Archangium violaceum: one gene and its partner. The protein of the gene in region 1 binds, or shares a complex with, the protein of each later gene. Links are inferred from orthologs where the notes say so. Each region holds a gene or a part of one and is shown on either strand. Other genes may lie near its edges.

Region 1 (8,436 bases):
GCCTCTTCACGTTCGCCGGGGCGGGCGTGGTATCCGAGTGGATGGTCCGCCTGGCGCACTTCGGGCACCGCGGCGTCGAGGTGTTCTTCGTGCTCAGCGGCTTCGTCATCGCCTTCTCGCTGCGCCGCACGCACCTGTCACCCCGGGGCATCGGCCAGTTCATCCTCCGCCGCTCGCTGCGCCTGGATCCGCCCTATTGGGTGGCCATCGGCCTGTTCTGTGGCTTCCTGCTCCTTCGCGGCGTGATGACCGGCAAGCCCGCGGGGTTGCCCTCGGTGCCCCACCTGCTCTCGCACCTGCTCTACCTGCAGGATCTCGTGGGCTATGGGCAGGTCAACGTCGCCTTCTGGACCCTCTGCATCGAGTTCCAGTTCTACCTGGCGTTCGCGGTGCTGCTGGGGCTCGCCCAGGCGCTCTCCCGCTGGTCGGGCCGCGAGGGCGCGCTGCCCCTGGTCTTCTCGGTCCTCTTCGTGCTGTCGCTCGCCTGGCCCACGGGCCTGCTGCAGATGCGGTCCCACGTGACGCACGTCATCTACCTGCCTCCCCACGTGTTCGTCTTCCTGGCGGGCGCACTGACGTGGTGGACGCTCGAGGGCCGACTGCCTCGCGCCGTCTGGTTCACCTTCGTGATCGGCCTGTGGGCCCTGTTCGCGTGGAAGCTCGACAGCCGCGTGTTCGTGACGGCCGCCACGAGCTCGCTCCTCTACGTGGCCGGACGGAGCCATCGGCTCTACTCCTGGCTCGCGGCACGGCCCTTCCAGTACCTGGGCCGCACCTCGTACAGCCTCTACCTCGTGCACGTGCCCCTGTGCCTGCTCCTGCTGTCCGTGAAGGTGCGCGTCGCTCCGCCCTCGGACCTGGCCGCCCTGGCGTTCCTCGGGGCCGTCTACGCCACGAGCATCGTCGCCGCCCACGTGCTGTACACCTGGGTGGAGGCGCCCTGTCTCGAGTGGACGAAGCGCCTCAAGCGCTGATCCCCACCGCGCGTTCCCCATCGACGGCTCCGAGTCTCCCTCCCCGGAGGTGAGCCGGAGCCCCTCGTCCCGTCAGACGTGTGACCCCAGGCCGCCCGCCTGCCCGGCGGCCGTGTCAGACCCTTCTGCTATGCCCGGGTTGCTCCAACGTGGGGCGAGAGGGCGGGCAGGGGCCTGAGCGGAGGTCGCCTCCGGAAAAAATCGAGGAGAGGTAGGGTCCATGTCCTCCCGGACGACCCCCCGGTCGTCAGGCCGGTGGGCGCCATGCTTGCCTGCTCGCATATCGTCACGCATGGCAGGGTCATGCTTGATCGGCTGAGATCCTGCGTGCTACTCGTCTGAACGCTCCGAGGCCGATTTTTCGGCCTCTGGCGCGATTCCTCCCTTGCCTGGACACCTTTCGGGAGCCCGTTTCACATGCGAATCAAGCGGCTGGACATCACCGGCTTCAAGTCGTTCATGGAGCGCAGCGTCTTCACGTTCGATGACGGAGTGACGGGCATCGTCGGCCCCAACGGCTGCGGCAAGTCGAACGTGGTGGACTCCATCCGCTGGGTGATGGGCGAGCAGAGCGCCAAGAACCTGCGCGGCCGCGGCATGGAGGACGTCATCTTCAACGGCTCGGAGTCCAAGCCGCCCCTGTCCATGGCCGAGGTGTCGCTCACCTTCCACGTGGACGAGACGGACACGCTCCCGGCCCACCTCTCCGGTCTCACCGAGGTGACGGTGACGCGCCGCCTCTTCCGCAGCGGCGACTCCGAGTACCTCATCAACAAGACGACGTGCCGCCTGCTGGACATCACCGAGCTCTTCCTCGGCACCGGCGTGGGCACCAAGGCCTACTCCATCATCGAGCAGGGCCGCGTGGGTCTCATCGTCTCCAGCAAGCCCGAGGACCGGCGCCACCTGATCGAGGAGGCCGCGGGCGTCACCAAGTACAAGTCGCGCCGCAAGGCCGCCGAGCGCAAGCTGGAGGCCACCCAGGCCAACCTCCTGCGCGTCACGGACATCACCTCCGAGCTGGAGCGCCGGCTCGAGAGCCTCTCGCGCCAGGCGAAGAAGGCGGAGAAGTACAAGAAGCTCAAGACGCGGATGCGGGAGATCGAGCTGCACTCGGCCTCGCACCGCTTCCTGGCCCTGCACGCCGAGGCCAAGGTGCTCCAGGAGAAGCTGGGCAGCGTGGGCGCCGAGGAGCGCGAGGGCCTGGAGAAGATGCGCGAGCTGGAGCTCGTCATCACCAACCGCCGCACCTCGCTGGAGGCCGAGACCGAGGCCCTGCAGAAGCTCTCCGCCGACGTGCACACGCTGGAGAGCGCCCTGCAGCGCGCGGACCAGGACCTGGCCTACTGGCGCAAGGACCTGGAGGAGACGACCGCCCGCGTCGCCCAGTCCGAGACCGAGCTCAACGCGCTCAAGGCCCGTCAGGCCGAGGTGGCCGAGACCATGGCCTCGCGCGAGGCGGAGCTCAGCTCCATCGCCGGCTCGTGGAAGGAGGACGAGGTCGCGATGAAGGTGGCGCAGGAGGAGCTGCGCCGGGTGAGCCAGCTGCAGACGGAGATCTCCCTGCGGCTGGAGCAGGAGCGCGCGGCGCTCGTCACCGTGGCCAGCCGGCTGGCCAACCACGAGAGCAACCTCGTCAACCTGGCCCGCCAGAAGACGGACCTGGAGGCCCGGCGTGCCCGCAACCGCGCCGAGGCGGACGCCCTGCGCGAGCAGGAGAAGCAGCTTGAGGATGTGCGCCAGCAGGTGGCCCGCCGGGTGGAGGACAGCCGCCACCTGTCGTTGGAGCTCGCCGAGCGCAAGGGCCACGAGGAGGAGGCCCTGATGCGCACGCGTCAGGCCTTCATGGAGAACGAGGTCCAGGTCATCGGCCTGCGCGAGGAGTTGAGCGACAAGCGCAGCCGGCTCGCCTCGCTGGAGGCGCTGCAGAAGGACTACGAGGGCTTCGACAAGGGCGTGCGCGCGGTGATGGTGCGCGCCGGCGAGGAGGCCCGCGCGCAGGGCATCTTCGGCCTGGTGGCCGACGTCATCTCCACCACGCCGCGCTTCGAGCGCGCGGTGGAGGCCGTGCTGGGCGAGCGGTTGCAGCACGTCGTCGTCGAGAGCCGCGACAAGGGCGTGGAGCTGGTGGAGTACCTCAAGGAGGCCGCGGAAGGCCGGGGCAGCTTCCTGCCCGTGCCCCCGCCCGAGCGCGTGCCCTCCGTGGTGCAGCCGGACATGTCCCGCGCCGGGGTGCTGGCGCTCGCCCTCGACGAGATGACGTGCGAGGAGTCGCTCCAGCCGGTGGTGAAGCTGCTGCTCGGGGACGTGGTCATCGTGGAGGACATCGCCTCCGCCAAGGCGTACGCGGAGGCCGAGGGCGGCAACTGCTGCACGCTCGTCACCCTGGACGGTGAGGTGTTCCGCCCGGATGGCACCATCATCGGCGGCGAGCGCGAGGGCGCCGCGGTGGGCGCCCTGCAGAAGAAACGGGAGATCGCCGAGCTGGCCGCCGAGGTGACCCGGGTCGAGGAGCGCTACAACGAGATCCTCACCCGGCACTACACCCTGCAGAAGCAGATGGGGGACTCGGAGGACGTCCTCAAGGGGCTGGCGAAGAACCAGCACGCCGAGGAGCTGAGCCTCGCCAGCCAGGAGAAGGACCTGCACAAGGCGAGCGAGGATCTGGCGCGGGTGCGCGACCGTCTCCGGGCGCTGGATGCCGAGGAGGAGCAGCTCACGCAGATGTACGACGGGCTGGCGCACGAGGAGGAGAACAGCCGGGGCGAGGTGACGCACGGACAGGCGGACCGCGAGGGCCGCGAGGAGCGCGTGAAGCAGCTGGTGGGCGAGCTGGAGTCGCTCCGGCAGCGGGCCGAGACGGCCACGAGCAACCTCACCAGCCTGAAGGTGAAGGTGGCCGCCGGTGGCGAGCGCGGCGAGTCGGCGCGCAAGGAGCTGGAGAGCCTGCTGGCCCAGAAGGAGGAGATGGCCGGCCGGGTGCGCAAGCTGGAGTCCACGGTGCGCGAGGGCTCGGCGCGGGTGGTGGAGTTCCAGCGCCGCATCACCGAGACGGAGGCGGAGCGCGCCAGGAAGGCCGAGGAGCTGCGTGTGGCCTCCGAGGGACTCGAGGCGCGGCGCACGGCCCATGCCGCGGCCTCGGGTGAGGTTCGCGAGCAGGACAACGTGCTGCGCGAGCTGCGCACGAAGCTGGATGGCCTCACCCAGGGCCTGTCGCAGATCACCTTGCGCGAGCGGGAGATCGCCCTGGAGCTGGAGCACCTGGTGGCGGGCATCCGCGAGCGGCACGGGATGGAGCTGCAGGAGGAGGTGCACCGCTACCACATGCTGCCGTCGCTGAGCGAGGAGGCGGAGCAGGAGCTGAAGGAGCTGCGCGCGCAGGTGGAGAAGATGGGGGAGATCAACCTCACCGCCATCGACGAGCACACGGAGCTGTCGCAGCGCTCGGAGTTCCTGCTGACGCAGAAGAAGGACCTGGCCGAGTCGATGGAGAAGCTGCAGGAGGCCATCCGCCGCATCGACGCGTCGAGCCGGGAGCGCTTCAAGCAGACGTTCGAGATCGTCAACGAGAAGTTCCAGGCCATCTTCCCGCGGCTGTTCGGCGGCGGCCGGGCGAGCCTGGTGCTGACGAACGAGGGGCAGGGTGGAGAGCCCGGCGTGGAGATCGTCGCGCAGCCGCCCGGCAAGAAGCTGCAGAGCATGAACCTGCTGTCGGGTGGTGAGAAGGCGCTCACGGCCGTGGCGCTCATCTTCGCCATCTTCCTCATCAAGCCGACGCCCTTCTGCCTCCTGGACGAGGTCGACGCGCCGCTGGATGAGGGCAACGTGGGCCGCTACAACGACATGGTGAAGGAGATGAGCAAGCAGTCGCAGTTCATCCTCATCACCCACAACAAGCGCACCATGGAGGTGGCGGACACGCTGTACGGCGTGACGATGGAGGAGCCGGGTATCTCCAAGCTGGTGAGCGTGAAGCTGCGCGAGGCCAAGGCCGCCAACGACAACATCACCGCAGCGTAATCACTCTCCCCGCGGAGCCCGCAAAGAAGAAGGCGCGGAACCTGATTCCAGGTCCCGCGCCTTCTTCGTTTCAGGCCCGGGTGCTCAGGCCGGAGCGCGGACTACTTGCGCTCCTTGGGGCAGGCACCCTGGTCGGCGGCGAGGCGCTTCTGGGCGTTGTTCAGGTCCTGCTCGGTGTTGCCGATGACCACCTGGGTCTTCGTCTCGACCTCGGCCCAGGCCGGATCCTTGGCCTTGAGCTCCTGGGCGAGGGCCAGGGTGGCCTGGTCGACCTTGAGCTGGGAGTCGATGGCGTTGACCCAGCCTTGCGCGGAGTCGACGAGCGCCTTGCATTTGGCCTTCAGCTCGTCGACCAGCTTCCAGTCCTTGGTCTTCTGGTACCTGGTGACGATGGCGTCATAGGCCTCGGCGGCGTTGGCGCGGGCGCCGAAGGCGACGGCGGCATCGGCGGAGCGCTGGTTGCGCTCCAACTCGAGCTGGAAGAAGCGCAGCTCGGGCGGCAGGTCCGCGGCGGGCGTGGTGGCCCGCGAGTTGAAATGGACGAAGCGGTAGGGGAACTTCAGCTGGTCCACATCCAGCTGCGCCGGCACGGCCATCATCTTGGCCTGGAGGCAGGCGGCGAGCTGGTCACCCTCGGGGGTTCCCGTCGGGTCGAACGTGATGTTGGTGGCGGTCGCCGAGCCCTTCGCCAGCTCCACGTTGGCCTTGAGGATGGGCGCGGTCTTCTCGCCGAAGCCCGCGTAGCACTCGCACCAGGAGGACTGGGCGAGCCGCACGTTGCCCGAGAAGTCAGAGCCCGGGTTGATGCCGAACTTGACGCTGGGGCTGTTGGTCGCCTCGTGGATGAAGGAGCTCTCGGACTCCACCGGCTGCGCGCCCTTGGGCAGGGCGGTGATGGGCACGCGCGCGTTCACCACGTTCTGCACGCACGTGGTGCCCTCGGGGGTGAGGTTCTCTCCGGAGACGGCGTGGGTGCCGCCCTGGTCGTTCACGGTGGTCTTCACGATCACGCGGGTGGTGTCGGCTTCACCGCGGGACTTCGGGTCCACCAGGCACTCCATCACCTCGGGACGGATGGAGAGCATCGCGCCCACGAGGACGCCCTGGTTGACGGGTTGGGGCAGGGCGAGCGGCTTGGACTGGCACACCGCCAGATCGAACGGCGGCTGGTTGGTGATGCGCATCCGCTCCTCCTTGGTGGTCGGGCCCTGCGGCTTCTTCTGGGCCTGATCCTGGGTGGCGCAGCCACCCGCGGCGAGGAGGACGGAGGCAATGGCGAGACGGCGCATCATGCTTGGGAGCTCCCTTGGGGTTGGGACAGCGGGGGCCTCATTTATCAAGACCCTCGGCGTTCTTGAGATCCTTCAACCGCAGACCGTTCTTCTTGAGCAGACGGTAGAGGCTTTGCATGGACAGGCCGGTGTGCTGCTCGGCCGTCTTCATGTCGAAGTTGGACACGCGCATGACCTCGGCGAAGTAGAGGCGCTCGAAGTCGGCCACCACCCGATCCTTGGCCTCGTGGTAGGGCATGCCCGTCACCAACGCGGCCACGCTGGTGGTGGGCTGCTGGCCCTCCATCTTGCGCTGGGGCTGGGCCATGAAGTCCAGCCAGCTGACGTTGCCCGTCTCCTGCATGAGGGCGCCGCGCTCCAGCACGTTGCGCAGCTCGCGCACGTTGCCGGGCCAGTCGTAGCCCTCGAAGAGGGCGAGCGTCTGGGGGGTGAGCTCGAAGGAGGACTTGATGCCGCGCAGCAGGGACTGCGCCAGCACGGGGATGTCCTCGCGCCGGGTGCGCAGCGGGGGCAGGCGCACGCGCGCCACCGCCAGCCGGTAGTAGAGGTCCGCCCGGAAGCGGCCCTGGCGCACGTCCTCCTCGAGGTTGCGGTGCGTGGAGGCGATGACGCGCACGTCCACCGGCACCGGCGCTCCGTCCAGAGAAGGCACCTCGCGCGACTCCAGCACGCGCAGCAGCTTGGGCTGCAGCGACAGGGGCAGCTCGCCCACCTCGTCCAGGAAGAGGGTTCCGCCCTGGGCCGCCTCGAAGACGCCCTTGGCGCCCTTCTCCTCCTCCTCGCTGTTGGAGCGCAGGCCGCCGAACAGCTCTCGCTCGGCCTTCTCCTCGGTGATGAGGTTGCAGTCCACCACCTTGAAGGGGCCGTGCCGCCGCATTGAGTGCTGGTGCACGGCGCGCGCCGCCAGCTCCTTGCCGGTGCCCGTCTCGCCCTCGACGAGCAGGTTCATGTCCTCGCGGGCGATGCTGCGCAGCTGCGCGAAGACGACGCGCATCTTCTCCGAGGTGCCCACCAGCCCCCCGAAGGCGTCCGCTCCGCCCGTGACCTCCACCTCCGTGGCGCGCGACTCCTGCTTGATGGCCAGCTTCGTCTTGCCCAGCTGCACCTTGTCGCCCGGTTGCAGCAGCACCTGCATGACCTGGTGGCCATCCAGGAAGGTGCCGTTGCGGCTGCCCAGGTCGCGCAGGATGATGCCCTGTGCCGTGCGCTCCAGCTCCAGGTGCCGCCGGCTCACCGTCTGGTCGCTGAGCACCAGATCGCTGGCCGGGTCCGAGCCCACGCGCAGCAGCGCATCCTGCGTGGTGACCTTCTTGCCCTTGTCCGGGCCAGCCACCACATCCACCGTCCACTCACGCACTTGAATCCGTGTCGAGCGGGCGTCGCCCGTCTTCGCGGTGAGCGTGACCTCCGGCCTGTCCTCGATCATTGGCGTAGACCCTCCACCCGGGCGGCGGAGGGGTAGCTCCGCCTGCGACGCGGGAGTTTCCTGTTTATGGGTCTTGGTGGGGCTTGGGCAAGCTTTAGTGCTCCCCGGGTGAGGGTATTCAAGAGAGCAGACGCTCGGTGAAGTCCCCCTCATGCCAGAGGACGCGGAGCCGATTCGGGGTGGGGGAGAAGCGCACGCGGGCGAGCGCCTGACGCAGAGCGGGGCCACCCTCCAGTCTCACGACGAGTTCATCGGTGGAGGGTTTCTCCCTGTGTGGGGCCGCTCGCACATGCAGTCTGGCCGACATCCTGGCGAGCCGCGTCAGCACGTTGGGTACAAAAGGCCGGCGGCGCACGCGCGGGCCGGTCCGGCACGTTTCACGGACCGCGAGTGAAGACAATCGTCCCCCCGGAATCCAGCTCCGGGCGTGCGCCAGCCGTCCGGTGGTCGCTAGTACCTGGCCGGCGAGTCGCTGGCCGGGAAGGACTCCTTGGACTCCTCGTCCACGATGTCATCCTCACCCCGGCCCCCGGAGCTCACCTGGGCATTGGTCTGCCCGCCGGAGATCCGGCCCGAGGCACCGCCCTTCTTGCCCACGGCCTTCTGCTCACTTCCGGCCTGGACGCCCTCGGTCCGGATCAGCCGCGCGCCGAGCAGGTTCTTCGCGCGCTCGGCCAGATCGCGCTGGGCCTCCTGGTAGTCACGGAAGAAGTCCACCAGCTCC
Region 2 (2,938 bases), 2.1 Mb from region 1 along the record:
TGACACGACCTTCGGTGATGAGCTCTTCCGCGTGCCTGCGCGAGGCCACGCCCGCGCGCGCGAGGTATTTCTGTAAACGTTCAGCCGCCATTTCCGCCACCTTCCACTTCTTCGCCCACCCGTCAAGCGGGTTCGGACCCCTTGTCGCCCTCGGAGGGCGGCGGGGTCGGGTTCAGGATGCTGCTGGCCGCCTTCTGTGTCTGCTCCGCGGCGTCCATGGCCTGCTCCAGCTCCTCGAGCGCCGCCTCGGAGGCCGCCACGCTCTTCTCCATCCGCTTCTGGAACTCCGGGTCCGCCAACGTCTCCACGGTGCCACTGGCACCCGGAACGGCGGGCCGCTCCTTCTCGACGATCTCCTGGTGCTCCTGCGTCAGCTCGTGGAACTCGCGCAGCGTGGGCAGGGCGGACAGATCCTTCAGGGCGAAGAACTCGAGGAACTCACGGGTCGTCCCGTACAGCATGGGCCGGCCCACCTCCTCCTTCTTGCCCAGGATCTTGATCAACTTGCGATCCAACAGCGCCTTGATGACGGCGCCGCAGTCCACGCCGCGGATGTCCTCGACCTCGGGACGGGTAACGGGCTGCCGGTAGGCGATGATGGCCAGGGTCTCCACGGCGGCGCGGGTGAGGCGCTGGGGCTTCACGCGCAGGTAGCGCCGCACGTACTCCGCCGAGTGCGGATCCGTGCGGAACTGCCACCCGCCGGCCACCTCGTACAGGACCATGCCGCTGATGCCATCCCTGTGCACGCCGGAGATCTGATTGAGCGCCTCCTGGATCTTCTCGCGATCGATGCCCGTGGCCTCGAAGAGCTGGTCCAGGTCCAGGGGCTTGTCCGCCACGAAGAGCACGCTCTCCACGATGGTGCGGATGCGCTCCGGGGAGAGGTTGCGGCTCTTCTGGACGAGCTTCTCGAAGGACGTCTGGAGGTCCGGGACCTCGTCGGCCTCGATGGTGGCGACGTCGGAGTCCTCCAGCTCGTCCTCGTCGCCGGGACCGGTGACGGCGGCGATCTCCTCCTCGGTGAAGGGGCTGGGGCCGCCGGAGCCGCGCGGCGTCTTCGGGCCGGTGTCCTCGGGGCCGTTGTTACCGGTAGTCACTCTCGTCCACCTCCGATGGGAGCAGCCGCTCCAGGGCGTCTCCGTTGGGCGTGAGGATGATGTCCGCCAGGGGGGCCTCCTGGCGGACCTTGAGCAGACGCCTCTTCACCATCTCCAGGATGGCCAGGAAGGTAATCACCACCTCCTGCCGCGTCCGTTGCTCATCGAAGAGGCTCTCGAACGAGCAGGACTCCTGGCCCTTCAAGCGCTCGGCGATCCGGCGGATGGCCTCGGTGATGCTCACCTGCTCGCGCACCACCTCGTGCTGCAACTTGGGAGTCAGGCGCTCCAATACCCGGTCGAGCGCCTCGATGAGCTTGAGGACGGAGAACTCCTGCAGGCCCACCTCCTCCTCGGGGATGGGCACGGCCTCCACGGGCACCCGGCGCGGGAAGACGTCGCGCTCGAGGATGTCCTGCATGGCCAGCTGCTCGGCGGCGGCCTTGTACTTCTGGTACTCGAGCAGCCGGCGCACCAGCTCGGCGCGGGGATCCTCCGCCTCCTCCTGCTGGAGCTCCGCCACCGCGTCCACCGGCTGCTCCGCGGTGTCCTGGCGCGGCAGCAGCATGCGGCTCTTGAGGTGCGCCAGCGTGGCGGCCATCACCAGGAACTCGCCGGCGATGTCGAGGTTGATCTCCCGCATCCGCTCGAGGTGCTCCAGGTACTTCTCGGTGATGAGCGCGAGCGGGATGTCGAAGATGTCGAGCCGGTGTTCCTTGATGAGGTGAAGCAGCAGGTCGAGCGGCCCCTCGAAATTGGGCAAGGCGACCCGGAAGGCGTCACCCACACTGGTGGGGACGTCCGCCTCGAGGGTCTCCTCGGTGGGAGGGGTGCTGCGACGACCTGCGGTCACCGAACTTCCTTCACGGGGTCAGGGGATGCCGACGGCGCGGCGTACCCGCTGCATCAGGCGGGAGGCCTCGGCACGGGCGCGCTCGGCGCCATCCTGGAGGATGCGCTCGAGCTCGGCCGGATCGTTGATCAGCTCCTGGCGGCGCTTGCGCGCCGGACCAAAGGCGTCATGGAAGGCCTCGACGAGCAGCTTCTTGTACTCGCCGTAGCCCTTGCCGCCCGCTCGCCACGAGGCATCCACCTCTTGGAAGCGGGACTCGGGCAGCATCACCTTGAGCAGATCGTAGAGGGGCGCGTTCTCGGTGGGCTTGGGAGCCTCGACGGGCGTGGAGTCCGTCTTGATGCTCATGATCCGCTTCTTGATCTCCTTTTCGTCCCCGAAGAGCTCGATGGTGTTGCCGTACGACTTGGACATCTTCTGTCCGTCGATACCGGGCACCACCGCGGTGCTCTCCTGGATGCGTGCCGCCGGGAGCTTGAGGATGCCGGGGCTGTGCCCCTTCTCCTTGCCCTCGGGATCCTGGGGATCGTACCCGGGCACGTAGGTCACGTTGAACTTCACCGCCCAGTCACGGGCGAACTCGATGTGCTGGATCTGATCCCTGCCCACCGGCACGGCATCCGCGCTGTAGAGCAGGATGTCGGCGGCCATGAGCACCGGGTAGGCGAAGAGGCCGAAGTCCGGGCTGATGCCCTTGGCCACCTTGTCCTTGTAGCTGTGGGCGCGCTCGAGGTGGGCGTGCGGCACGACGGTGCCGAGGATCCAGTTGAGCTCCAGCACCTCCTTCACGTCGCTCTGCCGGAAGAGGATGGCCTTCTTGGGATCCAACCCGAGCGAGAGGTAGGCGATGGCGGCCTCTCGCGTGAGCTCCTCGGCGAGCCTGGGATCTCGCACGGTGGTGAGCGCGTGCAGGTTGGCGATGAAGAAATACGCCTCGCCCTCATCCTGCAGTTGGACGAACTGCCGGAGGGCTCCGTAGTAGTTG

The links. Proteins that work in one complex are often made in the same cells at the same time.
Region 2: the proteins of smc (region 1) and JQX13_RS42000 are in contact, whole or in part, in a crystal structure (PDB 3ZGX), measured with the Bacillus subtilis proteins. The link is inferred for Archangium violaceum from one-to-one orthologs.

Annotation. Positions count from the first base shown.
Region 1 is NZ_CP069338.1:7,857,305-7,865,740, forward strand. The notes cover bases 1,016-5,194. They hold smc (chromosome segregation protein SMC), read left to right. Parts: upstream 1,016-1,391; coding sequence 1,392-4,994; downstream 4,995-5,194. Other genes in these bases: JQX13_RS33735 (hypothetical protein), read right to left, coding at 5,096-5,194. In the rest of the region: JQX13_RS33725 (acyltransferase family protein), read left to right, coding at 1-974; more of JQX13_RS33735, read right to left, coding at 5,195-6,286; JQX13_RS33740 (sigma 54-interacting transcriptional regulator), read right to left, coding at 6,324-7,712; JQX13_RS55615 (hypothetical protein), read right to left, coding at 7,831-7,953; JQX13_RS33745 (hypothetical protein), read right to left, coding at 8,163-8,436. UniProt on the Bacillus subtilis protein: Required for chromosome condensation and partitioning.
Region 2 is NZ_CP069338.1:9,938,019-9,940,956, forward strand. What follows is about bases 21-2,938. They hold JQX13_RS42000 (segregation and condensation protein A), read right to left. Parts: upstream 1,954-2,938; coding sequence 1,087-1,953; downstream 21-1,086. Other genes in these bases: JQX13_RS41990 (pseudouridine synthase), read right to left, coding at 21-91; scpB (SMC-Scp complex subunit ScpB), read right to left, coding at 123-1,100; trpS (tryptophan--tRNA ligase), read right to left, coding at 1,972-2,938. Outside these bases: more of JQX13_RS41990, read right to left, coding at 1-20. UniProt on the Bacillus subtilis protein: Participates in chromosomal partition during cell division. May act via the formation of a condensin-like complex containing Smc and ScpB that pull DNA away from mid-cell into both cell halves.